2 regions of the Clostridium taeniosporum genome follow, and region 2 is predicted to be linked to the other one. Evidence: predicted binding sites of a transcription regulator. Region 2 holds the regulator's gene; the other holds the start of a gene.
What was found. The regulator LexA, encoded in region 2, represses DNA repair genes until DNA is damaged. The targets are predictions, from matches to a motif close to CNAACANNTGTTNG.
Positions count from the first base shown of each region.

Region 1 (16,980 bases), 400 kb from region 2:
CTTTGTTGCTTCTGATCCTGTTCCAGCAGTTGTTGGTATTGCTACTATATCAGGCAATTTATTTTCAACTTGTTTTCCCATGTAATCAGAAATATTGCCTTCATTATTTACCATCATTCCTATTGCTTTAGCTGAGTCTATTGCACTTCCACCTCCAACAGCTAATAAAAAATTGCAAGTTTCTTTTTTATATAAATCTACACCTTTTTCTATCATCACATCTGTAGGTTCACCATTTATATCATCATATATAAAATAATCAATGTTTTCTTTATCTAAAGTATCAAGCACAACTTGTACATTACCTAATTCAACCATAATTTTATCTGTAACTATTAAAACTTTTTTTCCAAATGATTTTAAATATTTTCTACTATCTTCTAAGGAATTTTTCCCAATTAAAATCCTTTTTGGAATTATAAATTCATCTGACATTTCTTCTTCTCCTTTCAGTAATTTAATGGTTAACTTTTTGTTATGTTATGGTTATATTATAAGTATATAAATATTAATTGTCAATATTTTCCTTGTATATTTTTACTTTTTTTAATTTTTAGTAAATTTATGGTATAATGTTGGTGATATCTTTTGCTTTCCAATTGAATAGTTTATAATAATATCATGTTCCATTTTTTAGAATTTTTAGAAAGGAGTTTACACAAAATGCGCTTAAAAAGACTTGATTTATTAGAAGAATATATTTATAAATATAAAACTGTATCACTGGACAAACTTTGTGAAGAATTTAAAATGTCTAAAAATACAATTCGTAGAGATGTAGATATTTTAGTTAATAAAGGGGTAATAAAAAAAGTATATGGAGGAGTTACAGTAAATTCTCAAAGTAATGAATTACTTCCTTTTGAAGAAAGAACAATAAAAAATAATAGTGCCAAAATAGAGATTGCTAAAAAAGCTGCCAAATTTATTGAAGATGGAGATTCAATATTTATAGACTCTGGTACTACTACTTTAAATATTGTTGATTATATAGATTCCAAAAATAATATAGCACTTTTTACTAATAGTATTAATGTTATATTAAAAGCAATTCCTCATGAAAATATAGACATAATATGTTTATCTGGTAAATTTAATAGAACTACTTTTTCTTTTACAGGATTAACCTCTAGTGATCTTTTATCATCATATAATATAAATAAATGTTTCATGGCCTGCACTGGAATTTCATTAGAAAATGGAGTTACTCATACCTCACCTAGTGAGTTTAAAATAAAAAAAATGGCCGTTTGTAAAAGTCATAAAAAATTTTTAGTTGCAGATGATTCCAAATTTGATATAATATCGTTAATGACTTTTTGTGATGTAAAAGATTTGGATTATATAATTACAAATAATTATCCTTCAGCTAAATATATTGATTATTTTAATAGTTACAATATTGAACTTATAGTTCCTAACTTTAAGGAATAATTCAAGTAAATCAATATACAGTACTAATATAATTTTATATTCTTGTAACATTATGAATTTCTATATTTTTAATTTTCTAAAGAAAAAGCCTCATTAAGTACAACAAGCTTTTATACTTGTAATACTTAACGAGGCTTTATATTATTAAATTATTAAAGTGCTTTCATTAAGTTAGCCATTTCAATTGCTCCTACAGCACATTCATACCCTTTATTGCCAGACTTAGTTCCAGCTCTTTCTATAGCTTGCTCAATATTATTTGTTGTAAGAATTCCAAACATAACTGGTTTACCACTTTCTAATGATACATTTGCAATTCCTTTTGAAACTTCTGCACAAACATAATCATAATGAGATGTTGCTCCTTTTATTACAGCTCCTAAACATATAATTGCATCATATTTTTCATTTTTAGCCATCTTTTTCGCTACTATAGGCATTTCAAATGCACCTGGTACCCAAGCCACATCTATATCATCCTCATTTACTCCATGTCTTTTAAGTGCATCTAATGCTCCATCTAAAAGTTTACTACCTATAAATTCATTAAATCTACCTACTATTATTCCAACCTTTAGTCCTTCTGCAATTAACTTTCCTTCAAAAACGTTCATAATTAACTCCTCCATAAATCTACATTTTTCTAAATACAAATTTTTCTAATAAATTTTTATATATTTAATAAATGATTCATTTTTTCTTTCTTAACTTTTAAATAGAATTCATCATTTTTATTTAATGGCATTTCTATAGGTATTCTTTGTACTACATCAATGTCATTTTCTTTAAGTCCATCTATCTTTTCTGGATTATTCGTAATTAATTCAATTTTATTTATACCTAAATTTTTTAACATATCGGCACTAGCTTTATATTCTCTTAAATCTGGAGCAAACCCTAAAGCTAAATTAGCTTCAACTGTGTCTAAACCTTCATCTTGAAGTGAATAAGCCTTTAACTTATTTAAAAGTCCTATCCCTCTTCCCTCTTGTTTCATATATAACAATATTCCTCTTCCTGCTTTTGCTATCATTTTCATAGCTGCATCATATTGTTCTCCGCAATCACATTTTCTTGACCCCAAGCTATCACCTGTTAAACATTCTGAGTGAACTCTAACAAGAACAGGTTCTTCTCCTGAAATATCTCCTTTAATTAATGCTAAATGACATTTTTCACTATTGTTTTCTTTAAATCCAATAACTTTAAAATCACCATACCTAGTTGGAAGTTTTGCTTCTACCTCTTTAGTAACACAACTTTCATTTTTCAATCTATATTTTATTAATTCTTCTATAGTTAGTATCTTTAAATCATGCTCTTTAGCAAATTTTATTAAATCATCTCTTCTTGCCATATTTCCATCATCTTTTATTATTTCACATATGGCAGCTGCACCTTTAAATCCTGCGATTTTTGATAAATCTACTGATGCTTCTGTATGTCCAGTTCTTTCTAAAACACCTTTTTTCTTTGCTATAAGAGGAAATACGTGTCCTGGTCTTCTAAAATCATCTGGTCTTTCACTTTCAACTAACATTTTTATAGTTTCAGATCTTTCAAAAGCTGAGATTCCAGTAGTTGTGTTTATATAATCAATTGCCACTGTAAATGCTGTTTCATGATTATCAGTGTTTTTCTTCACCATAGGATTTAAGCCCAATTTTAATGCTATTTCTTCTTCTACTGGTGCACATAATAACCCTCTTGCATATTTAATCATAAAATTTATATTTTCAGGAGTTGCTTTCTCTGCTGGAATAACTAAATCTCCTTCATTTTCTCTTCCCTCATCATCAACAATAATAATCATTTTTCCGTTTCTTAAATCATTAACACATTCCTCAACAGTATTAAAGTTCATTTTCTCTCACCTCATACATAATTTTATTTTATTTAAAAACCATTTTCTCTTAAAAACTCCATGGTTACCTTGCTTTCACTATTTACTTTGTTATTTTCTTTACCTAATAATTTTTCAATATATTTTCCAATTACATCACATTCTAAATTAATAATTGATCCAACTTTTTTCTCACACAAAATTGTATTTTCTAAAGTATGTGGTATAACCGATACTTTAAATTTTTCATCATCCACATAAGCAATAGTTAAACTTATGCCATCAATAGATATTGAGCCTTTATATATAATATACTTTAAAATTTCATCAGGTGCAGTTATAGTAAACCATGTTCCATCAGAATCTTTTTGTATGTCTATTATTCTTCCTATACCATCTATATGCCCACTTACTATATGACCTCCAAGTCTATCTTCTAATTTCATAGCCCGTTCAAGATTAATTTTATTACCTGTCTTTAAACTTCCTAATGAACTTTTCTTTAAAGTCTCCCCCATAACATTAGCCCTAAATGAAGATTTAGTCATTTCTAAAACTGTTAAACATACACCATTGGATGCTATACTATCTCCTATTTTAGTATTTTCTAACACTTTATTTGCTTTTATTTCTATTATTCCAAAACCATTACCTAATGTAAGCGTTTCTATAACTCCTACTTCTTCAATTATTCCAGTAAACATTTAATCCCAACCTTCACTTCAATTTATTTACATAACCATCTATAACTATCTCCTCTGATAATTTTTCATATGTTAAATCTTTAAGTTTTACAGTATCACTTAATCTATAAAATCCTTTACCACCTATACTACTTTTGCTTGTTTCTCCACCTAATATTCTAGGTGCTATATAAAATCTAACTTTATCTACTATATCTTCTTCTAATGCTGAAAAATTTAATGTTCCTCCGCCTTCAATTAATACTGAATCTATCTTTAAATTTCCTAAAAATCTCATAAGTTCTTTTAAATCAACTTTTTTATCTTTATCATTTACCTCTATTACTCTAATATTTGCATTTAATAATTTTTCTTTCTTTGATTTATTTGCATACCTAGTTGTAGCTATAATGGTTAGATTATCATTATTTTTTATTACTTTAGAATCTAATGATATTTTTAATGTACTGTCTACAATAATTCTTATTGGGTTTCTTCCATTTTCTATCCTACATGTAAGTTCTGGATTATCCTTTATTATTGTGTTAATACCTACCATAATAGCCGATAATTTATTTCTTAATAAATGACCATCTCTTCTAGCTTCTTTAGATGTAATCCATTTAGATTCACCACTTGTTGTAGCTATTTTTCCATCTAATGATATAGCACTTTTTAAAACTACAAATGGTAAATTAGATGTTATATATTTAATAAACACTTCATTTAATTTCTTACATTCTTTTTCTTTCACACCAACTACAACTTCAATATTGTTTTCTTTTAATTTTTTTATACTCTTTCCAGATACTAATGGATTAGGATCTAACATTCCTATTACTACTTTTTTTATTTTTTTCTCTATTATTAAATTTACACATGGAGGTGTCTTACCATAATGTGAACAAGGTTCTAAAGTAACATATATTGTACTTCCTTCTACTGCTTTAGTCGCATTCTTAATAGCATTCACTTCTGCATGTTTTCCTCCATATTGCTCATGGTAACCTGTTCCAATTATCTCATTATCTTTTACTATTACTGCACCAACTAAAGGATTGGGATTAACTTTTCCTATTCCTTTTTTAGCTAATTCTAGTGCTAAATCCATGTATTCTTCCTTCAACAAATTCACCTTCTTAAAAAATCGCTAAGCGACTTTGTAATATCGATTTTTTTAGCCATGTACCATTTCCAAACATAGTACAAGACATATGATTCTTCATTCTTTAGGGTGTCCTCATAAAACCTTTAAAATACAATGTTCTATAAGTTATCCAGAAAATTTTAGTAATATAATTTCCTAAAGAATAAAAAATCCCTGAAGTATTATAACTTCAGGGATTGAAATTTATCTTATTTATAATTTATTAGCATTTTAATTCATTAACATAAAGATTTATGGTCTTTAATATTAAGGTAAAATATAATATTAAATCAAATTTTACCTTAATAATTTAAAAACCCTGAACTAAAACATAAGTTCAGGGTATAAATAACGCTAAATAACATGAATTAAAATATAATAACTATTAGATTAATATTTAACATCTTCTTTCATCCAGACTTTACTGTCGGCTTCGGAATCTAACCGAATCTGCCATTTGCATAGCTCGCGGGCTTTACCGCCGGTAGGGAATTTCACCCTGCCCTGAAGATTAATATTCAATTGATATTCTCATATTAACATACCTTTTAAATTATGTAAAGGATAATATTCAACTTTCTTACTAATGTAATGATTGAATTTTAAAATTTATATTCATTTCCTTTACCCATTTAATAATCTCCTTTGATTCATTCCATACTTCTAAACTATATTTTACATAATGCATAGCTTCTGCATCACTACCAAATCTTGAAATTCTAGGTAACACTTTAGCAATCTTCTTTTGCTTTAATATATATGGAATTACAAATGGATTTTTCTTATATGCTTTTCTTATAGCATCTTCTGCTTCTTTTATTTTTCCTGTTTTATAAAGTAATAAAACTTTATTATAAGACACAGCTGCTAAATAATCATTATCATATTTTTTAAATAACTTTTCTGCATCATTATATCTTTTTTCCATTAATAGCCAACTAGATAGTAGTCCTCTTATCATTAAATTATCTTTTTCATTTAGTTCTAATATTTCAAAAGCATTATCTATAGCAGCATCTCTTTCATTCATTTTCCACAATTGAATGGCTAAAGTATATTTAGCACCAAAAAATGGTTGAGCCTCACTTCTATTAAAGCATTCTTTAGATGCAGTTTTTAGATCATCAACTCCTAGTATATACTTTCCTGAATCAACAGCTTTTTCTAATAATGATTTCTTTTCATCATTTGTTAAACTTATATCTTTAGATAAAATTATATATGCATCTGAACAATATTCACAAATTCCTAAAGCTTCTTTAGCAAATTTTACTTTTTTATTAAAATTCTTTTCCATCCATGCTTTTCTCATTATTTTTTGAGCTTTTATAAATTCATCAGTAATTCTATTATTTTCTTCTAAAGAAATATTATTTTCTTTTTTACATTCTTCCTTTTCTTCGTTTAAGTTAGATGTATTATCTTTAGATTTTAGTATCCATTCTCTATTATCTTTTGATATATTTAATAAATTTCTTATTTCTTTTGATTTTGTAGAACCAGTACTATTGCTTACTCCAAACGCCTTATATAAATCAAGAGCTTTTATATATGGTTCTTCCTTAGCATCAAACAAATTATTTACTGTTCCAATTGCATGAACAACTCCTGCAGCCCACGAAGAGCTTTTACCTTTTTTTAGTAACTCTTCATGATTCATTCCTAAATTATGTAGCGTTTTTATACAAATTTTCTCGTACTGTTCGTTAAGATATTTATTTGAAAAGACTTTTATCTTTTCAAGAATTTCATCATATTTTTCAACTATTGAGTTAGGTAAATTTTGCATTATTTTTATAACTCCTTTTTTCAAATCTCTCACAAGTTTTCATTAATAACTAATATAATTAAAATATTTTACAATATAAAATATTATTCTTTATTTTTCGATACCTTTATATTATATATTTTAATTATATTCTCAGCAAGTGTTATACATAATAGAAACGTTTAATTATATAAAAATATACATTTTAATAATTTATAGCAATATATTTCAATTTTTTCATGTATATTTATAAGCATGTTTTTATATATTATTATAAACCTATTTTTTGGTGGTGATATATTGTTATTAAGAGATTTACATTATTTTTATAAAATTTTATCTACTCCCTATGATAAATTTAATTTATTTTTAAAAGGAAAACATAACTTAAATGAAAATATTTTAGAAGATTTATATTTAAAAAAATGCTTTAATTCTTTATGGATAAAAAAACTAAATATAAACCCTAGTAATATAAAAACTAAATATAAATATAAAATATTAGAAAAAAACTGCAATTTAATTAAAATAAAGTTCAAATATTTAAAATCATTTTCATTAAGTAACTCCCCTAAAGGAATAATATCCTATTCATTAGATGAATATTTGCTTATATTAACAAAAACTCATCACAGATTTAAAATAATCTTTTTGGTTAACAAAGAAGAAAATCCAAATCTATATGAAGAAATATTAAAAAAAGATATTCTGCAAATAACAAATATTATTTCTTCAAATAAAATAAGTGTTTGGAGTTCTAAAATAAAGGTATTAGATCGTCTATATGATAAATACTTAAAGATTAATAACTGCTATAGAACACCCTATTCAATACCTACAAGCTCTTCTTATAACCCTTTAAAAGCTTGTGAATATGCAGAAAAATTTGCTTTAAAGGCTAATCCTGAATACAAATCTTTTGAAGGAATAGGTGGTGATTGTACTAATTTTGTATCTCAAGCCCTATATAGTGGTGGATTGAAAAACTCAAATACATGGAAACCTTATAGCAATGCTTGGGTGAGAGTTGAAGAATTGTACTTATATATAATAAAAAATGAATTAGGTATGGAACTAAAGGAAAATATTCCATTAAAAAAAGGTGATATAATACAATTTTATACACCTAAATTAGGAAGATTTTTTCATTCTGGAATAATAACTCATATTCTTCCTGATGGAGACTATCTTTATTGTTGTCATAGTTATAACAAATTAAACTATCCTTTAAGTTTAACATATCCTATATTATATCCTAAAATTAGATCAATAGAAATATATTAAAACACTTTACTTAGGCACATTCAAATAAATAACTAGTCAGTGTGCTGATTTATTTTGTAAACTAATCCTTACTTAAAACCTACTAATAGCACAACTATTAACAGAACCAAAGTCATTGTATTTATCAAAACATTCGTCGCATCTTTCACTTGTTATTTATTTTCATACCCCTTATAACATAAGGATATCTTAGAATCATTTTTCTAAGATATCCTATATCTTTAAACAGTTATTTCACTTTTAATTTTTAAAGCTTTTTCATTATCTTCTATAATAGGATTTACATATTCATTAATAAATTCTACCACCTGGCTTGGTGCTCTACCTATGAATTTTTTAGGATCTATTATTGATAATATCTCATCTTTAGTAAATCCAAATGAATCATCATTTATTATTCTTTCTATTAAATCATTATCTAATCCTTCACCCTTAACTCTTTGTGAAGCTGCCATGGAATGAACTCTTATTTTTTCATGTAATTCTTGTCTATCTTTACCTCTTTTAACTGCTTCCATCATTATATTTTCAGTAGCCATAAATGGTAATTCCCTAGCTACATGTGAAGATATAACTTTATCGTACACCACCATATTTTCAGCTATATTTATGTAAAGATTTAAAACCCCATCTAAAGCTAAAAATCCTTCTGCAACAGATAATCTCTTATTAGCTGAATCATCTAAAGTTCTTTCAAACCATTGAGTTCCCGCTGTTATAGCAGGATTTAATGAATCAACTATTACATATCTAGCTAAAGCACTTATTCTTTCACTTCTCATAGGATTTCTCTTATATGCCATTGCTGATGATCCTATTTGATTTTTTTCAAATGGTTCTTCCATTTCTTTCATACTTTGAAGTAATCTCAAATCATTACTAAATTTATAAGCACTTTGAGCAATTTCTGATAAAGTATTTAAAACTATTGAATCAAGCTTTCTTGGATAAGTTTGACCTGTAACTCCAAAGCTATTATCAAATCCCATTTTTTCTGCTACCATTTTATCTAAATTTTTAACTTTTTCTTCGTCACCATCAAATAAATCCATAAAACTAGCTTGAGTTCCTGTTGTACCTTTAACTCCTCTTAGTTTTAAACTATGTATAACAAAATCTATATTTTCTATATCCATTACTAAATCTTGCATCCATAAAGTTGCTCTTTTTCCCACTGTAGTTAATTGAGCTGGTTGATAATGTGTAAAACCTAAAGTAGGTAGATCTTTATATTGAATAGCAAAATTTTTCAAATGATTTAGCACTGTTACTATCTTATCTTTTATTAATAAAAGCGCATCTCTCATTATTATTATGTCTGTATTATCACCTACATAACATGAAGTTGCTCCAAGATGTATTATTCCTTTAGCACTTGGGCATTGAAGACCATATGCGTATACATGGCTCATTACATCATGTCTTACTTCTTTTTCTTTTTTAATGGCATCTTCATAATTTATATTATTAATATTTTCTCTTAGTTCTCTTATTTGTTCCTCTGTTATATTTAAACCTAGCTCTCTTTCACATTCTGCAAGAGCTACCCATAGTTTTCTCCAAGTTGTAAATTTCATATCATCTGAAAAAATGAAACTCATTTCTTTTGATGCATATCTTGAATTTAATGGTGTGCTATATAAATTTCTCATATCAAACCTCCACACGAATATACTTTTATTTTTTTCTTTCAATATTCGTATTATAACATATTTTTTATATTTTCATAGTACTTTATTAAAAAATTTACTTAATGTTATTATTTTTTGTTTCTAATCATATATATAATCATAATATATCTAAAGTTAGGAGTGGATTAAAAATGTATAAGTTAAATATATTTGATAAAATTTCTTTTGTTTTAGTTATCCTTGGTGCTTTTAATTGGGGATTAATAGGTTTACTAAATATTAATTTAGTAACTTTACTTTCCTTTAAAATACCTTTAATTCAAAGAATAATATATATAATTATTTTTATATCAGCATTAAATTTAATCTCATTATTATTTAAATGTGATAGTAATTTTAGTAAAAAACTAAATTGAAGTACCTACTATAATTTTTCCCTGTAAATTAAATAATATTATGTTTAATAACTTTATTTAAAAATATATTTATAAAATTACACATAACAAAAGAGATGTCTCTTAAGTATATGTACATATTAGAGACATCTCCTTTTTAATAAATATTAATCATCTAAAGATTGAACTAAATTTGCTAATTCTTCAACTGCTAAAGCTTCGTCATCTCCAGATGCTGAAATTTTTATTGTAGCATCCTTAGTAACAGCTAAAGATAAAACTCCTATTAAGCTCTTAACGTTTGCTTTTTTACCATTGTATTCTATGCTAACGTCTGACTTAAATCCTGAAGCTTTCTTTACTAATAACGTTGCTGGTCTAGCATGAAGACCTGATGAACTTTTTACTATAACTTCTTTTGATACCATTATATCCACCTCTTTATAAAAAATTAATTAATAAATATAGCATCCAACTATTTTAGTATATACTGTTTTAGTAGTAATTTCAACTTAAAAATAATTAAGATACATATTTATTAAACCTTTTTATGTTATCTAGGTTGTACTATAAGTTTTATTGCAGTTCTCTCTTCTCCATCTATTTGTATATCTGTAAAGGCAGGTACACATATAATATCTTTTCCACTTGGTGCTACAAATCCTCTTGCTATAGCAATAGCTTTGACTGCTTGATTTATTGCACCTGCTCCTACGGCTTGAATCTCCGCTATATTTTTCTCTTTTATTATTGCTGCTAATGCACCTGCTACAGAGTTTGGATTTGATTTAGTTGATACTTTTAATACTTCCATTTTTATTATTCCTCCTAGAATTATTATACAAAAATCGTTTACATTAATATATATTCTATATATTAAGCAAAATTCCTTTTTATTTATAATATTTTCTAAATAAAAAAAGATAAAATGCATATTTTATACACATTTTATCTTTTAATTTTATTTAGCAAACTCTACTGTTCTAGTTTCTCTTATTACATTAATTTTAATTTGTCCTGGATATTCAAGTTGTTCTTCTACGCTCTTCACTAAATTTCTCGCTAATTCAGCAGTACCAGCATCGTCAACTTTGTCTGGTTTAACAATAATTCTTATCTCTCTTCCAGCTTGAATGGCATATGACTTTTCTACACCTTCATAGGAATTTGCGATTTCTTCCAATTTTTCCAATCTCTTAATATATGCTTCTAATGTTTCTCTTCTTGCTCCTGGTCTTGCTGCTGATATAGCATCTGCCGCTTGAACCAATACAGCTTCTAAAGATTGCATTTCCACATCTCCATGATGGGCTGCTACAGCATTTATTATTAATGGTTGTTCATGATATTTCTTTGTTAAGTCTCCTCCGATTAACGCATGAGGTCCTTCTTGCTCTTGATCTACAGCTTTACCTATATCATGTAATAATCCTGCTCTTTTAGCTAGAGTAACATCTAAACCTAATTCTGAAGCCATTAAACCAGCTAAGTATGAGACTTCTATGGAATGTTTTAATACATTTTGACCATAACTAGTTCTATACTTTAATCTACCAAGTAGTCTTATAAGTTCTGGATGTAATCCATTTATGCCAGTTTCTAGGGTCGCTTGTTCCCCTTCGTCTTTTATATCATTCTCTACATCTTTGACTGCTCTTTCAACCATCTCTTCGATTCTTGCTGGATGTATTCTACCATCCACTATTAACTTTTCAAGTGCTATTCTTGCAACTTCTCTCCTTATTGGATCAAAACTTGAAAGAATGACTGCCTCTGGAGTATCATCTATTATTAAATCTACTCCTGTTAATGTTTCTAAAGTTCTAATGTTTCTTCCTTCTCTACCTATTATTCTACCCTTCATTTCATCATTTGGTAGCGCAACAACGTGCACAGTAGTTTCAGACACATGATCTGCAGCACATCTTTGGATAGCAGTAGTAATTATTTCTCTTGCTTTTTTATCTGCTTCTTCCTTAGCTTTACTTTCGATTTCTTTTATCATCAATGCAGCATCATGTGAAATTTCTCTTTTAATTTCATCTAACAAAATTTTGCGAGCTTCTTCACTAGAAAGAGATGAAATTCTTTCTAATTCTTCTCTTCTTTGGGTATAAAGTTCTTGTACTTTTGCTTCTACTTGATCTATATCAAGCATTCTTTGATTAATCTTTTCTTCCCTTTTTTCTAGTATATCACTTTTTTTATCAAGTGATTCTTCCTTTTGAATAACTCTTCTCTCAAGTCTTTGAATCTCATTTCTTCTTTCTCGAGATTCCTTTTCAAAGTCATTTCTTAACTTATGAACCTCTTCTTTAGCTTCAAGTATTGTTTCTTTTTGAAGAGCTTCAGCTTCTCTTTTAGCTCTTTCTAAAACATCTTGTGCCTCATTTTCAAGAGACTCAACTTTTTCTTTTGATACTCTTTGTATCATTTTATAAAGTAGTATTCCTAATACTAATAATATAAATAAATCTACTATTATTATAAAAATCCAATTCATATAAACACCTCCTAGCTTGTTAAGCTATCTATTTTAGTAAACAAGAAACCGTAGTAGGTGTCATAGTATTCTCACTGTATTGTGAATATGATAAACCAGTGTTCCTTTTTATTTTATATTAAAAATAAAATTATGTCAAGCTTGCTATGATATTGTTGTCATACTCATATCTACTAAGTTTTATAAGTTTTTTTATTTCTGTTTTTTATAAAATTTTAGTTATATTTACATTATAATTATAACCATATTTTACAAAATAAATTCTTTATAATTTATTTTTTTAGCTATACAACCTTTCCAAACTTAATGCAAAAATAATGGTGCTACATATGATTTTTTTATTCTTTATTGATACTCATAATACCTTTAAAATACAGTATTTTATAAGTTATGCATAAATACTCCAACGATATAATTTCCTAAAGAATAAAAAAGCAAAAGAAATTATTCTTTTGCTTTTTATTACTTACCTTTATTTTCCTTCTTCTCAGTAACTGTTTCTTTTAAAGTTTCATTTATTGCACCGTCCACCAATGGTAAATTATGTTTATTTCTTATTTTATTATCTATGTCTATTGCAACTTCAGGATTTTCTTTTAAGTATTGTTTCGCATTTTCTCTACCTTGACCTAATCTTATATCTCCATATGAAAACCATGCTCCACTTTTTTGTACTATTTCTTCCTTAACACCCACATCTAATATGTTACCCTCTCTTGAAATACCTTCATTGTACATTATATCAAACTCAGCTTGTTTGAAAGGTGGTGCTACTTTATTTTTTGTTATTTTTATTCTTGTTCTATTACCAACAATACCATCACCTTGTTTTATTGAGTCTATTCTTCTTACATCAAGTCTTACTGAAGCATAAAATTTTAATGCTCTTCCTCCTGTTGTTGTTTCCGGTGAACCAAACATTACACCAACTTTTTCTCTCAATTGATTTATAAATATAGCAACACAATTCGTTTTACTTATTGTACCTGCTAATTTTCTTAAAGCTTGTGACATCAATCTTGCTTGAAGACCTATATGAGAATCTCCCATTTCCCCTTCAATTTCAGCTTTAGGAACTAACGCTGCAACTGAGTCAACTATTATTACATCAATTGCTCCAGAACGAACTAGTGCTTCTGCTATTTCAAGACCTTGTTCTCCTGTATCTGGTTGAGAAACTATAAGATTTTCTGTATCAACGCCTAAATTTCTTGCATAAGAGGGATCTAAGGCATGTTCTGCATCTATAAATCCTACTGCTCCACCTTTCTTTTGAGCTTCTGCTGCTATATGAAGAGCAATTGTTGTTTTACCTGAACTTTCTGGTCCATAAATTTCAATAATTCTTCCCTTTGGAACTCCACCAATTCCAAGTGCTATATCTAAATCTAAACATCCAGTAGAAATTGAATCAATATTTAAAACACTATCTTCTCCTAATTTCATAACTGAACCTTTACCAAATTGCTTTTCTATTTGTCCCATTGCATTTTCAATTGCTTTTAATTTATTTGTATCTATATTAGCCATAATATTACCTTCCTCTCATCGAACTTATGTTCTGTATATAATTATAAGTTAACTATTATTATTAGTCAACAGTATTGATAAAAATTCCTCCTTTAAAATATGTATTAAAGAAGGAATTAGGCACATTCAAATAAATAACTAGCCAGTATGCTAGTTTGTTTTATGAACTACTTCTTTCTTGGAATCTACTAATAGCAAACCCCAAGTCATTATATTTCACAAAATATTTGTCGCATCTTTGACTTCTTATTTATTTTCATATGCCTTATTGTAATTATATCCAAATTATATTTTTTTAACCTTTATCTATTTGTGGATATAGAATCTTTATTTTTTCTAAAATAATCATATCCAGAAATTATAGTTATTATAACAGCTGCTATCAACATTATACTTGGAATTGTATTAAAGAAGTTTCTCCAAAATTCACTATTAATAACTAACTTAGTTAAATACCTAGAATCACCTATATTAACTTGTAATAGTAATAATACTATAGCTATTATTTGTATTACTGTTTTTATCTTTCCCCACCAACTTGCAGCTATTACTCTACCATCGGATGCTGCTACTGTTCTTAATCCAGATACTGCAAATTCACGTGCTATTATTATAATAGCAGCCCAACTTGGGACTATATGCATTTCAACAAGAGTAATTAATGCAGTAGTAACAAGTAATTTATCAGCTAGCGGATCCATAAATTTACCAAAATTAGTAACCTGATTTCTACTTCTTGCAATATATCCATCAAGTTTATCTGTTAACGCAGCTAATACAAATATAATAGTAGCTATAAAACTGCCGTAAGGTATTCTTTTAACAACTATAAATACCAGAAAAACAGGTACCAAAAATATTCTAATTAAAGTTAATTTATTTGCAAGATTCATCTTCAACAACTCCTATTAAATCATACTCCATATTTTTGATTATTTTTACCTTAACGAATTCACCTATATTCAATTTCTTTTGAGATTCAAAAAATACATTTCCATCTATATCAGGTGCCATTTCAAAATTTCGCCCTTTATAATGTTCACCATTATATTCTTCAATTAAAATATCGTATTTTTTGCCAACTTTAAATTTATTTATATTATTAGAAATTTCTTCTTGAGATAACATTAATCTTTCTTCTCTTTTATTTTTTATCTCTTCATCTATTTGACCATCCATTTTTGAAGCTGGTGTATTTTCTTCTCTTGAATATTTGAAAACTCCTACTTTATCTAATTTGTATTTTTGTAAAAATTCTATTATTTCTTGAAAATCCTCTTCTGTTTCTTGTGGAAATCCTACTATAAAAGTTGTTCTTATTATAATATCTGGTATACTTTTTCTAAGTTTTTCTATTTTATCAGTTATATCTTTCTTACTTGTTTTTCTTCCCATAAGTTTTAATACATGATCACTTATATGTTGTATAGGTATATCTAAATATTTTACTACTTTCTCATTAGTTGCAATTTCTTCGATTAGCTCATCATATATAGCTTCCGGATAACAGTATAGAACTCTAATCCATTTAATTCCTTCTATCTTTGATAATTCTTTTAATAACATATGTAATGTCTTTTTTCCATAAATATCACTACCATACATTGTTGTATCTTGAGCTATTAATATTAACTCTTTAACACCTTTACCAGCTAAATCTTTAGCTTCGCTTAGAATATTTTCTATTTTTCTACTTCTAAATTTTCCTCTTATTTTAGGAATTATACAATATGTGCAAAAATTATTACATCCTTCTGCAATTCTTATATATGCACTTTCTTTTTGAGTTGTAATAATTCTTTCTCCTTCATTTATGTTATCATCTGAATAATTTAATAATTGAGCTGCTACCTTATTACCTTCAATAAATTCTGTAATAACTTTATCTATTTTATTATAATCATTAACTCCTAGCATTATGTCTATTTCTGGTATAAGGTCTACTAATTCTTTCCCATACCTTTGTATTAAACATCCTGTTGCTATAAGAAGCTTACAATTATAGTTATTTTTATATTGTGCCATTTCTAATATAGTATCTATTGATTCTTGTTTAGCTGATTCTATAAAGCCACATGTATTTACAATTATAATGTCTGCTTCTTTTGCATTATTCGTTATTTCATATTCATTATTCATTCTTCCAAGGATGATTTCAGAATCCACTCTGTTTTTATCGCATCCTAAACTCACCATTCCAACCTTATATTTAGTCAAGTTTTTATCCTCCCGTATCCTAATGTTTCTTAATTATACTAAATTAATTATAATATTAACAGCAATATTATAAACTAAATTTATTCATTTTACTTATATTTTTTTAATTTTCCTCTTTATTATCATATAATTCTTCTCTGTTAATAAGTATCTTTCTAGGTCTACTTCCATCTTTTTCAGATATTATACCTCTCTCTTCTAATTGGTCCATTATTCTAGAAGCTCTATTAAATCCTATTCTAAGCTTTCTTTGAAGAAAAGAAGTTGATGCTTGCTCATAATCAATTACAGCATTTATGGCATCATTAAGTAATTCATCTGCATCCTCACCATTTTCTGATATTGATGATTGTGATTCATTGTTTATATGCTCTATTATTTCTTCTTCATAATTACTAGTACCTTGACTTGATTTTATAAAGGATATAACTTGCTCTACCTCTTCTTCTGATATAAAACATCCTTGAACTCTAAGAGGTTTACTTTCTCCAACTGGATAATACAACATATCACCTTTTCCAAGAAGTTTTTCAGCTCCTGAGCTG
Region 1 covers NZ_CP017253.2:1,241,452-1,258,431, reverse strand. The annotation lists gene BGI42_RS06000 (iron-containing alcohol dehydrogenase) at 1-435, opposite strand, end outside; gene BGI42_RS05995 (DeoR/GlpR family DNA-binding transcription regulator) at 664-1,434, shown strand; gene ribH (6,7-dimethyl-8-ribityllumazine synthase) at 1,587-2,048, opposite strand; gene BGI42_RS05985 (bifunctional 3,4-dihydroxy-2-butanone-4-phosphate synthase/GTP cyclohydrolase II) at 2,105-3,298, opposite strand; gene BGI42_RS05980 (riboflavin synthase) at 3,331-3,981, opposite strand; gene ribD (bifunctional diaminohydroxyphosphoribosylaminopyrimidine deaminase/5-amino-6-(5-phosphoribosylamino)uracil reductase RibD) at 3,995-5,086, opposite strand; FMN riboswitch at 5,506-5,623, opposite strand; gene BGI42_RS05970 (DUF6398 domain-containing protein) at 5,691-6,896, opposite strand; gene BGI42_RS05965 (amidase domain-containing protein) at 7,176-8,159, shown strand; gene purB (adenylosuccinate lyase) at 8,381-9,811, opposite strand; gene BGI42_RS05955 (DUF378 domain-containing protein) at 9,982-10,206, shown strand; gene BGI42_RS05950 (HPr family phosphocarrier protein) at 10,353-10,613, opposite strand; gene BGI42_RS05945 (stage V sporulation protein S) at 10,739-10,999, opposite strand; gene rny (ribonuclease Y) at 11,147-12,688, opposite strand; gene recA (recombinase RecA) at 13,151-14,218, opposite strand; gene pgsA (CDP-diacylglycerol--glycerol-3-phosphate 3-phosphatidyltransferase) at 14,521-15,111, opposite strand; gene rimO (30S ribosomal protein S12 methylthiotransferase RimO) at 15,095-16,435, opposite strand; gene BGI42_RS05920 (DNA translocase FtsK) at 16,539-16,980, opposite strand, start outside.
Region 1: recA (recombinase RecA) is a predicted target of LexA. The motif match lies at 14,238-14,251, and genes of this name have one in related genera.

Region 2 (16,980 bases):
GTACTCACGCTATTGGTGCTGCTATAATGGGAAATGTAAGACCTGGTGATAAAATACTTTGTGCTTCTGGAATGCCTTATGATACACTTTTAGGGGTATTAGGACTTGCTAATAAAAAAACTAAAGGTTCTTTAGATGAATATAATGTAAAAACAGATGTTATTGATTTAGATAAAAATGGGAAATTCCAATTTGATAAAATCAAAGAAGTTTTAAAAAATGATAATGATATAAAATTAATACACATTCAAAGAAGTACAGGATATGCTTCAAGAAAATCTTTTTTAATTTCAGAAATTGAAGAAGTAATAAAATGTATAAGAGAAGTAAGAGATGACGTTTTAATATTTGTAGATAATTGTTATGGAGAATTTATAGAAACTATTGAACCAACAGAAGTAGGGGCAGATCTTATGGCCGGATCTCTTATGAAAAATATAGGTGGAGGTATTTCTCCAGGTGGTGGATACATAGTAGGTAAAAAAGAATATGTTGAACAAGCATCTTATAGATTTACTGTACCCGGAATAGGTGGGGAATATGGAGCTACTTATGGTCTTATGAGGAGCTTGTATCAAGGTTTATTTTCAGCACCACATGTCTCTATTGAAGCTGTAAAAACAGCTATATTCTGTGCAAAAACTATGGAACTTGCTGGATTTAAAGGATTCCCAGCATCAACTGATAAAAGAACAGATATAATACAAGCTATAGAATTTGGAGATCCAAAGAAATTAATTCAATTTTGTAATGGAATTCAGGCAGCCTCACCAATTGATGCTTTTGCTGTATGTGAACCTTGGGCTATGCCAGGGTATGATAATGAAATAATAATGGCTGCAGGAGCATTTATATCTGGTTCAACAATAGAATTATCTGCAGATGGTCCAATAAGGGAACCTTATATTGCATATATGCAGGGTGGATTAAACTTTGATCATGGTAAAATAGGAATTTTGATAGCTTTGAGTAGAGTATTAGAGATAAAATAAGTATCTATTAATTAATAAAAGATATTTTAACAATAAAACAAGCTGAAATATTAAATTTTACTTATATTTCAGCTTGTTTTATTAAACCTTTAATCAATTTTTTTTATTTTTATTAATAAGCTCTAAATATTCCTACTAATTTACCTAAAATAGAACAATCATCAACTATTATAGGATCCATAGAGTCATTTTCAGGTTGTAATCTTATATGATCTTTTTCTCTAAAAAATCTTTTTATTGTTGCTTCTTCATCTATTAATGCAACAACTATATCTCCATTTAATGCAGTTTGACAGCTTTCAATAATTGCTAAGTCATTATCTCGTATTCCTGCATTAACCATACTTTCGCCAGATACTCTCAACATGAACAGCTCATTATCATGTTTTATGTAATCAAGAGGTATAGGAAAAGAATCTTCTATATTTTCACTTGCAAGTATAGGCATCCCAGCAGTAATTTTACCTACTATAGGAATATTTATCATTTCTTTTTTTTCACTATCACTTTTAACAATTTCTAATGCTCTTGGTTTTGTTGGATCTCTTCTAATTAGACCTTTCTTTTCCAGTCTCTTTAAATGACCATGTACCGTAGAAGTTGATCTTAATGAAACGGCCTCACATATTTCTCTTACTGAAGGTGGATATCCCTTATTTTCTATATATACTTTTAAAAATTCATATATTTCTGTTTGTCTATCTTTGCTTTCTATCATTGATATTACACCTCTCTATCCTATAGTTATTATAACATAGGTTTTATAATATAACAAACTTATGTTCTGTATGTTCTAATTGTTATATTTATAAATTTTATTTGATTTAAATTCCTGGTTTTGATATAATATAATGACAATTTCATAATAGAAATGAGGGTGCTTAATATGAAAAATAAATATACTGATGATGATTATTGCGATATATATGAAAATAAAATATGTGATAACTGTGGTAAATGTTTAGAAATAGATGGAGTAGATATTAAAGCTATAAAAATAGAAGATATTGCAAAAACAAAAGATGAAAACAAATTATTGGAGAAAGAATTTGTTAATAATTTAAAATCATCTCTTAGTGAAGAACAATTAGAAGAAATGGAAGAACGTAACTTAGATTTAAAAGACGCTTATTCTAAATTTATATCATCTAATGGATTAAATTCAGAAGAGTTTAGTATTAATAATAATGAAGAAGTAGAATATGAAGATGCTTTTGATCATATTGAATACTTAGATGATAATGAATTATTTAATGATGATAATATAGAAGAACTCACAGAAGAAATATATCCTGGAGTAAGAAAATTTAAAAACAAAGCATAAATATGAATATATAGGCCTTTTTAACACAAACTATTAATGAAATAGTTGTGAAAAAGAGGTGTAATTTATATGAAAAATAGATTCATTTTAACATTATTAGCAATGACATTTTTATCCACATCAATGTTTATGATTGGATGTAATAACTTAAATAACGGAGCATCAAATAATACTTATAAAAATGCTTCAAGTAAAATAAACGAAGGAATTAATGAAGTTGGTCAAGAATTCCATTTTGATACAGCTAAATTTATAGATAATTTAAAAAATTCAGGATATGATATTACTAATTATTCAGTGGAAGATAATTTATCTAGATCAACAATAGCAACTTCTTATAGTATTGGAAATGATAAAGTATATGTATATCAATATAATAACCGCAATAGTTTACATGAAGATATAATCACACTTTCTCAATCAAAAAAAATTGGAATAGAAGATGAATTTTCTAGTATATCCCATTATTATAAGCAAGGGAAATTACTTATACGATATGAAGGAAACGATGCTGATAATTTAAATTACTTTAATAAATCATTTGGAACATTGTTTATATAAATATCTAAAAGATAAAATAACTTATGTTTAAAGTTATTTTATCTTTTTTATTGTTTACTTTACATAATATTTATTATGGTTAAAATGTATGTTAAATGAATATATTAAGTTGTTTTTGGCAAACTAAATTAGAAAGATTAATTAGAAATGAGGTGTAAAATTTATGAAAAGAAAATCAATTTTAGCGTTATTATTATCTACATTAATCTCATGTTCAATGTTTGTAGGATGTGGACCTAATAATACTTCTGATAATGTTAATAATAACGAAAAAAATAACATGGAAGAAACAGGAGAAAATGTTAAAGAGGATGTTGAAGATCTAGGAAATGATGTCAAAGACACAACAAAGAATGCTGGTGAAAGTATAAAATATACAGCAATAAATTTTAAAGATGATATAGTAAATGCCGGACAGGAACTTAAGGATGCTGTAACTGGAAATGAAAAAAATTATTTTAGTGGAAAAGAAACTGATTACATGGTGGGAAATGATTATGTACGAGTGTATGAATATGAAGATATTAACAAAGCTAATGAAGATATAAAGAGAATATCAGAAAACGGAATGACAATAGAAGGTTCAACAGCAGATTACACTCGTAAACCATATTATTATAGAAAAGGAAATACATTAGTTGTATATGAAGGAAATGATCCTGCATATGTTAAACAATTCAAAGATACTTTAGGTGAACCCATAAGATAATAAGATATAGTTACACTATAAATATTATGTAAAGTGATTTATGAGTTGAAATCTCTATTATTATACAATTCATAATAATAGAGATTTTTATAAGTTAAAAATAGGAGAGTAGTAATTATAATTTTGATAATGGATTTGATTTAACAGCATCTCTTAATGTTTCATCATCTATATGAGTATAAATTTGAGTTGTTGAAATATTTTCATGCCCTAATATATTTTGAAGGCTTCTTATATCTACATCGCCATATTTATACATAAGGGTAGCAGCAGTATGTCTTAATTTATGGGGAGTATATTTTCCATCTGTCAAACCAGCATTTTTAATATGTTTTTTAATCATTATTTCAACAGTTCTTTGGTTTATTGGTTTATTATGAGAAGATAAAAATAAAAACTTTTTATTTTCTGGTAATGCTTTTGAGTCATCTCGAACTTTCATATAATTTTCAATTGATTTTAAACACGCTTCATTAAGATAAACAGTACGTTCTTTATTACCTTTACCTATAATAGTTAAAGTATCATTTCTGATTTTTTCAATATATATTCCACACAATTCAGATAAACGCATCCCACAATTTAAGAATAGTGTTAATATACAATAATCTCTGGCATAATTTTTATTATTTTTGTCTAATGAAGATAGTAAATGTATACTTTGATCTAATGTTAAATATACAGGATGCCTCTTATTTATTTTGGGGGATTCCAGTTCTGTTGTAGGGTTGTCCATAATTAATTTAGCTTTTCCTTGCAAAAACTTAAAATATGATTTCAAAGTAGCAACTTTTCTAGCTCTAGCATAAGCACTATTATTTCTATATTTTTCTATAAAGGACATAAATGCATATAAATCTCTTAATTTTATTGTTTTTAAAAATTCATCGTCTATATCTGTAATATTTATATCTTCAAATTCTATTTTTTTATCTTTAACAAGCCCTCTATATAATTTCATAAATCTAAAGAATATTGTTAAATCTTTTTTATAAGCAGTAATTGTATTACCAGATTTATTTTTTATGGTTTCTAAGTAATTTAAAAAATCTATTACAGAATCGGGTAAATCATTGTTTTGGAAAAAATCAATATCATAATTCATATTTTTATCACCATCATTTATTTTAATTTAAATCTATTTCTATAAGATTTAAATATATTATACCAATAAATGAATTTTTAATCAATTATTTCGGGAAATGTATATTTCCCGAAATAAAAATGAGCATTTTTTTATAATAATAATGATTTTTTTTGCAAAATTTTAACCTTGATTTAAATTTATTCATTAAATAATATCTTGAATTTAATGAATAAAAAAATATTTCCTTTAAATTATAGACAAATATACTAAGTTTTATGCACTTATTTTATAAAACCCTATACTTAAATAAATCCAACTAAATATGAACAATCCTTATTAATAATTATTATCCATAGCTATTGTAGAATTAATTGGCAATTATTTTACAATTTTATTCTTCATTAATAAGAAATTAAATTTCAATACTACTTCTTACTAATTTTTACACATAGAACGCAAGTCTATTTGTATGAAATTTAGAATTTGAAAATAAATTAATTCTAGTATTTCTACTTTTGTTATTTTTTCAAATCGTGGTTTTGAAATAGATGTTAAATAAGAATTTGGATAAAAATCCATTATAATATATAATAATAATGAATTTTTTATTAATTAAAGGAGAAAAAGTTATGGCTAAAGAAACTAAAACTAATGCTATGAGAATTTTGGATAGTAAGAAAATAAATTACACTACTTATAGTTATCAAAATAAAGATGGAAAAATAGACGGTGTAGCTGTGGCCCATAAAATAAATAAAGATGAAAATCAAGTTTTCAAAACTTTAGTTACACAAGGACATTCTAAAGAATTTTATGTTTATGTTGTTCCGGTTGCACAGGAATTAGATATGAAAAAAGCTGCTAAAGCTGCTGAAGAAAAAAATATTGAAATGATTCATGTTAAAGATATAAATAAAATAACTGGATACATAAGGGGTGGTTGTTCTCCTATAGGAATGAAAAAACCTTTTAAGACATTTATCCATAATACAGCTTTAAATTATGAAACAATAGTATTTAGTGGAGGAAAAATTGGTTCTCAAATTGAAATGAATCCTAAAGATCTGGAAAATGTGATCAATTGTACATTTATAGAATTAATTAAATAGTATTCTTTAACGTTATAATCAAATTATCATTTTAAATTCAGGAATTGATAGTTAAAAGTGCTATTTTTGCAGCTATAGAACATATGTTCTACCGTCGTAAAAATAGCACTTTTTAAATATATTTTACAAATTCAGATTATGTTCTAATAAGAATTAATTTAAAACAAATTATATTAATTCATTATCTAAAGCCATAATTAAATTAATTTTAAATATATATTGAAGCTTAAAATTTGTAAAATATTATACTTTAATCAATCTAAAATCAACCTAATTTTAAACATAAAAATAAACTAATTAAGATTTATAACAATTAATCTTAATTAGTTTATTAATACTACTTTCCTACTCTACAACTTCTCCTACTAAAGAAAATGATTTAGCTTCAACTATTTTAACTTTAACAAGTTTACCAATCATTTCTTTACAGCCGTCAAAATTAACAAGCTTAGCATTTCTTGTTCTACCTGTTAATTTATTTTCATCATTTTTACTAGTTCCTTCAACTAAAACTTCATATATTTTTCCTTCAGAAGCTTTATTTCCAGCAACTATTCCTTCATTAACTACTTCTACAAGTCTATTAAATCTATTGTGTTTAATATCATCAGGTATTTGATTTTCCATTTTATCTGCTGGTGTGTGATTTCTTCTTGAATATATAAATGTAAATGCAGCATCATATTTAACTTCTTTTACTAAGCTAAGAGTTTCTTGAAAATCTTCTTCTGTTTCTCCAGGAAAGCCAACTATTATATCAGTTGAAAATGTTACATCTGGAATTTCTTCTCTTATCTTTTTTGCTAATTGTAAATATTGTTCTCTATTATAATGTCTATTCATTGTTTGCAATATTTTATCACTACCACTTTGTACTGGTAAATGTACTTGTTCACAAAGTTTATCACAATCTCGTATAGCATATATAACATCTAAAGTTAAATCTTTAGGGTGAGATGTCATAAATCTTATTCTTTCAAGACCTTCTATTTCATTTATTCTTCTTAAAAGTTGTGCAAAAGTAATTTCCTCTTCAAGACCTTTACCATAAGAGTTTACATTTTGTCCAAGCAAAGTAATTTCTTTGTAACCAATAGCTACTAATTCTTTTATTTCGTTTTCTATGTCTTCTGGCTTTCTACTTCTCTCTCTTCCTCTAACATATGGAACTACACAATATGTACAAAAATTATTACATCCATACATTATAGTAACAAAAGCTTTTACATTGCTTTTTCTATCGATTGGAACTCCCTCTACAATTTCAGTTTCTTTATCTAAAATCTCTTTAATTTGAACTCCTTCTACTTGGACTCTATGTAAATATTCTGGAAATTTATATGCATTATGAGTTCCAAAAATTATATCTACATAAGGAAATCTACGTAATATTTCATCTGCCATACCTTTTTGTTGCATCATACATCCACATAGAGCGATTATTAGATTGGGATTTTTTTCTTTTTGCTTCTTTAACCTTCCAAGGTTACCGAAAACTTTATTTTCAGCATTTTCTCTTACACAACAAGTATTAAAAATTACAATTGAGGCGTCATCTCTGTTATCAGTTTCCTCATATCCTTGAGATTTAAGCATTCCTGAAAGTTTTTCCGAATCTTCTTCATTCATTTGACAACCCCAAGTTTCAATAAAGAAGAATTGTTTTTTATCTATTTTATTTTGTTTTAAAATGTCTATATCAAATTGCATTAGTATTCCTCCAAGTTTTTTAAATTATACTTCTGTATTATATCAAATAATTTTCATAATTAAAAGACTATGCTTGAATATACAGTAGTGTTAAGTTAAATAAAATATTATTATATATTTTATTTGATCTTAATTACCACTTAAACCTTCTAAAGTATAAAAATTACCACAATACATTGTTTCTATATTTATATCTGTATCTGAAATAGGTACAAAAGTGTTTTTATCAAGACCATCCTTAGTTATAACATAAACTTTTAATGTTATATTATCTACATAACAATCATATTCCGTTATTTTTTTGTGCTCTTTTTTAACAGTATTAAGAAATTCTAATTTACTTTTAAAATAATTTTTATTTCCATATACTAATCCTTTATCATGTTTCCAAATTAATTTATAACTCATATTATCCCACCCTATAATTATGATTTTAAATTACTGTATAGTTTATTTTCCCATGTAGTCACTCTTCTATATTCTTCAAAACCTATTTTTTTATACAAATTCATAGCTTTATAATTTTCTACTTCAACATTTATTGCAATACATGAGATATGTCTCTTACTACATAAATAAATCAAATATTTTATAAGCATTTCTCCATAACCTTTTTTCCTATATTCTTCTAATATTCCTACATTAACTATTGTGTAAAAATCTTTTTTTGCGATAACTTGTCCATATCCTATCGCTACATTTCCAAGCATTATAAAAACGCATAAATCATTTATATAATAATCCTCTTGCTCTTCCTGTTTTATATCATATGGAACTAATGGAACTCTTTCATTATCTTGAAATACAGAATTTTGGATAAAACATCTTAAATTTTCATCTTGTTTTTTAGTGAAAATCTTAAAATTAACATTTTTATTAAATTTAAATTTACATTTAGATATTTGCATTTTCATTAACGAGGTAGATTTAATTGTTTTAAAATTTAGTTTATTCATTATATCATAAGTTAATTTACTATCAACTACATCAAAACTTAATGTTTTTCCTTTAAAAATATGAAATAATTCATTAGATAGCCAATCTATATGTTTCTCATTTATATATAATGAATTAATTTTTATAACTTCTGTTAATGGATATTGTATCCATAAATAACCTATATATTCATTTTCATATTTAAAAAGTTTTATTTCTCTTCTCTTTCTATATTTACTAATAAATGATTTTTTATTGTATAATTCAAAAAAATCTTTATCATTCATATATTTATTATTTGCCTCTTGTTGTAACATTTCTAAATATTTTAAATTTTTAAATGATAATTTTTCTATTATAAACATAAAACTCCTCACTTCTACTAAATAAAGTATAGTATTAAAAAAATACTTAGTCAATTAATGGTATTTAACAGAAGTTATTTTTTGCAATAAAAAGAACCCCTATATAAATTATATTGGGATTCTTTTTATTGTATACATATTTTATTAAATATCTTTTATACTTAAACTTACTCTTTTATTTTCTTCATCAACTTCTAATATCTTAGCTTTAACTTCTTCACCAACACTAAGTACTTCTGATGGATGAGATATTCTATTATATGAAATTTTTGAAATATGAACTAAACCATCAACACCAGGTTCTAATTCTACAAAAGCTCCAAAATCATTAATTCTTACAACTTTACCTAAAACTATTGAACCTTCTGGATATTTTTCTTTCACATTTTCCCATGGTTTTGGAAGTAATTCTTTTCTTGATAAAGATAACTTTTTATTTTCTTTATCAAGAGCTATTATCTTAACTTCTATAAATTCACCTTTTTTTAATATATCTTCAATATTTTTAACATGATTCCAAGAAATTTGAGACAAATGTAATAATCCATCTATTCCATTAACATCTAAAAATGCTCCAAAACTAGTAAATCTTTTTACTTCAGCGTTTATTACATCTCCAACATTTAAACTTTCCCAAGCTTTTTCTTCTTCTGCTTCTTTAATAACTTCTAATAGAACTCTTCTAGATGCAATAACTTTTTTAGGTTGTTCTGTAGAATAATCAATTAATTTAACTTCTAATATTTGATTGATATATTGAGATTTATCTTTAGTGAACTTAACATCTATTTGAGATGCTGGTATAAATATTCTTACTCCTTTATGATAAGCAACTAGTCCATTTTCTGAAGCTTCTTTAATTTTAACATTTAAAGTTTTCCCTTCATTAAATAATTCATTAAGTTCTTTATACGCTTCTTCTCTTTCGTATTCAAGTCTTGATAAAACAACATATCCATCAGAATTTTGAAGTTTTATAACTTTAGCTTTTATACTATCTCCTACATTAAGATTTTCTAATACACTTTCTACATCTTCATTTGAAGTTAATTCATTAAAAGGAATAACCCCATCTATCTTATATCCAACAAGTGAAACTATAATAGCATCTCTAGTTTTTGAAAGTATTTCTCCTTCTATCTCATCACCAATTACAAACCTTCTATCAAGTTCATTCATTAATGATAATTGATCATAATTTTTAATATTTTCTGTATTATTCATAATTCCAATTACCTCCTTAATAATCCAATCTGGCGTAGATGCACCAGCTGTAATACCTATTTTATTTATATTATTATTTATAAATTTTTCAGGTAACTCATTAACATTTTCTATGTGTATAGTATTATTACAATTTTGTTTTGAAATCTGATATAATTTAGTTGTATTAGAACTATTTTTACCACCAATTACTATCATAGTATCTACTTCTTTTGATAATTTATTAGTGCTTTTTTGTCTTACATCTGTAGCTGCACATATTGTATTAAAAGCTAAAACTTCTTTAGCTTTTGTAGATATATTTTTTAATAATCTTTCCCAATTAGTAGCTTTTTCTGTTGTTTGTGATACTAAACATACTTTAGAAAATCCCTCTTCTTCAATTTCACCATTTCTAGAAATTATAGCTTCATTATTACACCAACCATTTATCCCAACAACTTCTGGATGATTAGCATCTCCAAGTATTATTATAGTATATCCTAGCTTATAATATTTATTTACTTTTTTTTGTATATTGGTTACAAAAGGACAAGTAGCGTCCATAATTTTTAATTGATTTTGCTTTAAAAGATCTAATACTTCTTTAGACACTCCATGAGATCTTATAACAATAACATCATCTTTATTTAAAGTATTTATATTTTCTAAATCTATAGAATATATATTATTTTTTTCTAGAAATTTTACAACATCATTATTATGTATTAATGGACCTAAAGTATATATCTTTCTGCTTTCTTGTTTTTGTATCTTAATAGCTTCATCAACAGCTCTTTTTACTCCAAAACAAAATCCAGCGTTTTGCGCTAAAATTATTTCTTTCATTAGTTTATTCTCCTAAAGATTTAAATATTTTTAATTTTTTCTCTAATATAAGAATTAATTTTTTCTGTAACTTGAACTATATTTAAACCAGTAGTATCTATTTCAATTGCATCATCTGCTTTTTTTAATGGATCAACTTTTCTATTAGTATCTTTATAATCTCTTTCTATAATATCTTTTAATATATCATCATATAAACACTCAATATTTCTATCTTTAAGTTCTTTAAATCTTCTATTTGCTCTTTCTTCTGGAGTAGCAGTTAAGAAAAATTTAAACTTAGAATTTTTAAGCACTACTGTACCAATATCTCTTCCATCCATTATGACATCAAATTTATTTGACATATCTCTTTGAAGTTTAACAAGTTTATTTCTCACTTCAGGTATAGATGCATATGAAGAAACAATACTACTTATTTCAGGTAAAGTTATTTTACTTTGAATATTTTCATTATTTAAAAATAAATCATCATTTTCAAAGTGCATTTCCATAGTATCTATTAATAAACAAATTTTTTCTACATCATTTTCAGATATATTATTTTCTTTACATTTTAATGCTACAGTTCTATACATAGCACCAGTATTTATATACATTAAATTAAATTCTTTACCTACTAATTTTGCTATTGTACTTTTTCCAGCTCCAGCCGGACCATCTATTGCTACTGCTATTTTCAAAACAATTCCTCTTTTCTAAAAATCTTATATTAAATAAAAACCTTTAATAAGATTATATAATTTTTTAGTATTTCAAACAAGAAATATTTAACTTACTATTTAATATGACTTCCAGCAATTACTCCAGTAGAAAATGCTATTTGCACATTATATCCACCTGTAAAAGCGTCTATATCAATTACTTCTCCACAAAAAGAAAGATTATCTATAATTTTAGATTTCATTGTGGATGGATCAATTTCCTTAACATCAACTCCACCTTTTGTAACTATCCCTTCTGCAAGAGGTCTTAATCCATCTAACTCAAACGATAAGTCTTTAAGAAGATTTACTAATGTTCTTCTTTCCTCTTTAGTTATTTCATTAACTTTTTTATCTTCAGGTATATTAGATCTCTCTATTATTATTGGAATTAATTTTTGAGGTAATAACTCATTTAAAGAATTTTTAAAATCTTTATTTAAATATTTATTAAAATCTTTTTGCACTCTTTTGTCTAACTCACCTAAATTCAATGATGGTTTAAGATCTATATGTAATATATACTTTTTATTATCTTCTATAAATCGGCTTCCACTTAATATAATAGGTCCTGATACACCAAAATGAGTAAATAACATTTCCCCAAAGTTTTTATATACAACTTTTTTATCATTTTCTTTTATTGTTATTTCTACATTTTTAAGTGCTAATCCCATAATATCTTTTGTTTTAGAATCTTTCACAACCATAGGAACAAGTGCTGGCTTTAATGGAATTATACTATGACCTAATTTTTTAGCAAATCCTTGTCCTTCTCCCCTTGATCCAGTAAGAGGATAAGATGCTCCTCCAGTAGCTATAATATAGTAATCTGCCTTTAAAACTTCATTTTTATTTATCTCAATTCCTATTATTTTATTATTTTTACATTTTATATCAGTAACCTTAGAATTTAATCTTATTTTTACATCTGTTCTACTTAATGCATTTGATAGACCTCTAATTATATCAGATGATTTATCTGACTCTGGAAATACTCTATCTCCTCTCTCAACTTTTAATTTAATTCCTTCATTAGAAAAAAAACTCATAGTATCTTCATTAGTAAATGTATATAATGCGCTATACAAGAAATGTGAGTTACCAGGTATATAATCAAAAAACTCAGAAATATCCTTTGCATTTGTAACATTACATCTACCTTTTCCTGTAATAAATAGTTTTTTTCCCAATCTTTCATTTCCATCTAGCAGTAATACTTTATTTTCTTTTGCAGCTGTTATTGCAGCCATCATTCCTGCTGGACCTGCTCCAATAACAATAACTTTGCTCATTAAAAAAATCAGCTCCTTAATTAAATAATATTTATAAATATTGCATTATAGTATCAATTTTAAAAATTGTCTAATTTAAATTATACAATATATGATTAATTTAATATATAGTATAGATATTTACGATTAATTTTCATTTAATCATGTATATATTCAAATCTATATTCTTGAATTACTTCAGGATATTTCTCTTTATCAACTTTACTCATAAACATATCATATGGTCTAATAAAAGTTTTAAAATCTCCATAAAGTGCTTTATATACAATATATTTTTCTCTCGTTTCACTATGTATTGCTATATCTATAACCTGATATTCTTTTCCTTTAAAATGTCTGTAAATGCCTTTTTTTAATTCTCTAATCATAAATTCTCCTTATTAAGTTTTTTCTTCTTCTAAATAAATAGTACACTTCATATATTAACATATTTTAGAGCTCTACTTGATAATAATTCCAAGTAGTTTAGAAAATTCTAAAGCTTGAATAGGTGATACTATAACACCATTTAATTCTTTTCCAGTTAATATAATTGATGATATATCGCTGTTAGTAAAATCTATCCCTTTTAAAGAAGTATTTGTAAACTCACTTAATATTAAATTACAACTATTAAAAGCTATCTTATTAAAATTACATTCTAAGAAAATTCCACTTTCCATATTACACTCATCAAAATTTATTAGTTTCATTTTAGAATATGAAAAATTAGAATACTTACCTATACATTCTTTAAAAAGCACATTTTGCATATTGCATCCATCAAAATTACTTCCTGTTAACTTACACTTTTTAAATTCAACTCTATGGATACTTCCATCAGAAAAATCTATATTAGATAAATTACAATTTTCAAATACAACATCTAGCAAACTTATATTTTTGAAAGAACATTCATTAAATATAACATTTACAAATTTACACCTGTTTATTTCTATTCTCTCTTCATTTATACAATCTAATTTATGATTTTCAATTAAATTATCTGACATATCTTTTTCATTAATTAGTTCATATTCAATATTTATATCATCCTCTAAAATATCTAATAACTTAGGTTGTAATAACTCATTTAAAATAGACATATTAATCCCTCATTTTCTTATATTTCATATATGTTTTTCTGCATTTCGGATTTTCTTTTCCTATTTTTATTATAAAATTAAGATCTTCTCTAATTTTACTTGCAAAATCTATTATTCTAAATTTATTTGCTTTCTTTTTAATAAAAACTTGTTTTTCATTATAGCACAATATTTTTAGATTAAATAGAAAAAGCATGTATATAATAAAAAATAATCCCTGTAATTAAATTAATGATATGGATTATTTTTTACTGTAAATAAATTCATATAAATTTCAAATCTAAAAGACTGAAATCTACGACTTTAGAATTTTTTTAATTAATAATGTATTTTAATTAACATTTTGAAAGTCAAGTATTAAATTGTTAGTAGCATTTTGAATAATAGTAGCTATTTTTTCTCCTTCTAATCCCAATTTTTTTAGTTTAAAAATTATACTATCTTCATTATTTTTAATTTCTAATAAGGTATTATTTAATATTATTTCAGAATTACTTTCTTCAATTTTTATAAAATCATTCCAATATACAAATGGTACACTTAAGCTTTTAAGCAGATTATATGCTAAATTTATTTCTAATTTTAAATTATAGTGCTTCGTATATTCTAATAATATTATTATTCCTTTTGCAAATTGTAATAAATTTTTATCTAAGTCCTTGTCACATAAAATAAGTTCAACAATATCAGTTAAACTATTTATAGCAAAACTTTTATGTCGCTCTGGCAGTTCAGATATTAGTGATGTAGAAAATTTATTTATTATTTTTACAAATGAACATGGAGTGGTTTCTTCTCTTAATGTACCTGCATTATCTAGCATTATGTTAGCTTTATGATAATATAATGGATTTTTTTCAATTGGTGTATTTATATATACCTTCTCTTCATTTACAGAGTTAAGAAGACAATTTACATAATCATACTTAGCACTAATAGATAATATTTTATCTTTATTTTCATTTATTTTTTTATAATATTTATCAATAAATTTATTTGAAAAGCCTTGTCCATCAAAAGATACACATCTATCTACTTTATCAGATAAAAGTGCAACATATTTAGCTTTATTCCCACCTTTGGAATGACCTGTGACTGTAATATTTATATATTTAAGATTATTTATATAATTTAGTGCACTTATTTGTTCTGGTGTATCAGACATATAAGCTCCTTCGCCATTATCCTCCCACTCTTCTATTGTTTTAGTTCCTCTAAATACAACATAAACATTATCATAATTATCAATAAAGCAAGCAGTTTTTAAACCATTATTATCAACTTCTATATTTTCAATCTTTAAGCTACTTAGCTTATTATTTTTTTGTATTTGTTTTAAGATTAATAACCATTCTTTCTTGTTTACAGCTTCTCCACATTCACCATTAGTTATAATAGCTTTATTTAAGTTATTTTTATATAACAGTGATTTCACAAGTTTTCTAATAGTATTATAATTAAATGTATTAAGTTTAAGATATATTAAATTAGATAATAGTAATAATTCACTATTATTTAAATGAGACATTGTTTATCCTCCATAAAAAGTGATTTAAAATATATAATAATTTTAATATATTAATTAACAATAAAAATAGTGCACTTAATTTAAACATAATTTAATAATATCTATTATCTTTTAAAATAAAAAAATATTACTGAAAACTTTAATTTCCAGTAATATTTTAGTAGAAATCTTTTTATAATAAAACTACTGCTTTAATAAAATCTTTTGGCTTATCCTTCATTAATAAAAGTGCATCTTCTATATGTTCAAAACCATTATATACATGTGTAACTAATCTACTTAAATCAACACGATTATATATTACTAAATCTCTTAACATTTCTGCTCTTAGACGTCCACCTGGACAAAGACCTCCTCTTATAGTTTTATGAGCCATTCCACAGCCCCATTCAACACGTGGCACTGGTAAGGTATCTCCGCTTCCATGATAATTAATATTTGAAACAACTCCTCCAGGCTTAAGCATGGATATTGCTTGAGATAGAGTTTCGGAACCACCGCCTGCCATAATAACACGATCTACCCCTTTTCCATTTGTTAAATTCATAATTTGTTTAACTATATCACCATTTTTATAATTTACAATATCAGTTGCTCCATAAAATTTAGCTGCTTCAACACAAACAGGTCTACTTCCTACGCCAATAATTCTACCTGCTCCTCGTAGTTTAGCACCTGCTATTCCCATTAATCCAACTGCTCCAATTCCTATTACTACAACACTAGAACCCATTTGTATATCAGCTAATTCAGCTCCATGAAAACCAGTAGTCATCATATCCGTTATCATAACAGCACTCTCAAGAGGTATTTCTTTTGGTAAAAGAGCTAAATTCATATCAGCATCATTTACATGAAAATATTCTGCAAAAACTCCATCTTTAAAGTTTGAGAATTTCCATCCAGCAAGCATGCCATTTGAATGTTGTTGAAATCCAGCTTGAACTTCTAAAGATCTCCAATCAGGAGTGGTACAAGGTACTATTACTCTATCGCCAACTTTAAATTCCTTAACTTCACTTCCAATTTCAACAATTTCGCCTACAGCTTCATGACCTAAAATCATATTATGTCTATTTCCAAGTGCTCCTTCAAAAACAGTATGAATATCTGAAGTACATGGTGACACAGCTAATGGACGTACAATGGCATCATACGGACCTGCAACTGGCTTATCTTTTTCAATCCATCCCACATTATTAATACTTAACATAGCAAAACCTTTCATAGTAAAATCCCCCTAATATCTATTAATTTGTTTATTATTTCTAAAATGTTTAAAAATATTTTAGAAATAATAAACATATTTTTAAGTTTTATTTTAAACTTTACCATAATATGTTTTAGCAATTGTTATGCCAATTTTACTATTTAAATTTAATCTGTTGAAATTTTCTTTATAAATCTACATATTATCTTATTATTTCAATAAAAATAATTTAAATCTATATTATAATTTTTTAATTTTAAATAAAAAAGTGTTGTAAAATACAACATAATTTTATACATATATTGTTGTATTT
Region 2 covers NZ_CP017253.2:1,644,927-1,661,906, reverse strand. The annotation lists gene BGI42_RS07730 (methionine gamma-lyase family protein) at 1-992, shown strand, start outside; gene lexA (transcriptional repressor LexA) at 1,105-1,710, opposite strand; gene BGI42_RS07720 (hypothetical protein) at 1,879-2,316, shown strand; gene BGI42_RS07715 (hypothetical protein) at 2,386-2,877, shown strand; gene BGI42_RS07710 (YtxH domain-containing protein) at 3,041-3,586, shown strand; gene BGI42_RS07705 (tyrosine recombinase XerC) at 3,702-4,691, opposite strand; gene ybaK (Cys-tRNA(Pro) deacylase) at 5,303-5,782, shown strand; gene miaB (tRNA (N6-isopentenyl adenosine(37)-C2)-methylthiotransferase MiaB) at 6,128-7,492, opposite strand; gene BGI42_RS07690 (hypothetical protein) at 7,622-7,900, opposite strand; gene BGI42_RS07685 (GNAT family N-acetyltransferase) at 7,918-8,793, opposite strand; gene BGI42_RS07680 (bifunctional 4-hydroxy-3-methylbut-2-enyl diphosphate reductase/30S ribosomal protein S1) at 8,938-10,845, opposite strand; gene cmk ((d)CMP kinase) at 10,866-11,528, opposite strand; gene BGI42_RS07670 (BaiN/RdsA family NAD(P)/FAD-dependent oxidoreductase) at 11,624-12,844, opposite strand; gene BGI42_RS07665 (DUF1653 domain-containing protein) at 12,982-13,209, opposite strand; gene BGI42_RS07660 (pentapeptide repeat-containing protein) at 13,285-13,929, opposite strand; gene BGI42_RS07650 (Mbeg1-like protein) at 14,261-15,457, opposite strand; gene BGI42_RS07645 (NAD(P)-dependent alcohol dehydrogenase) at 15,630-16,685, opposite strand.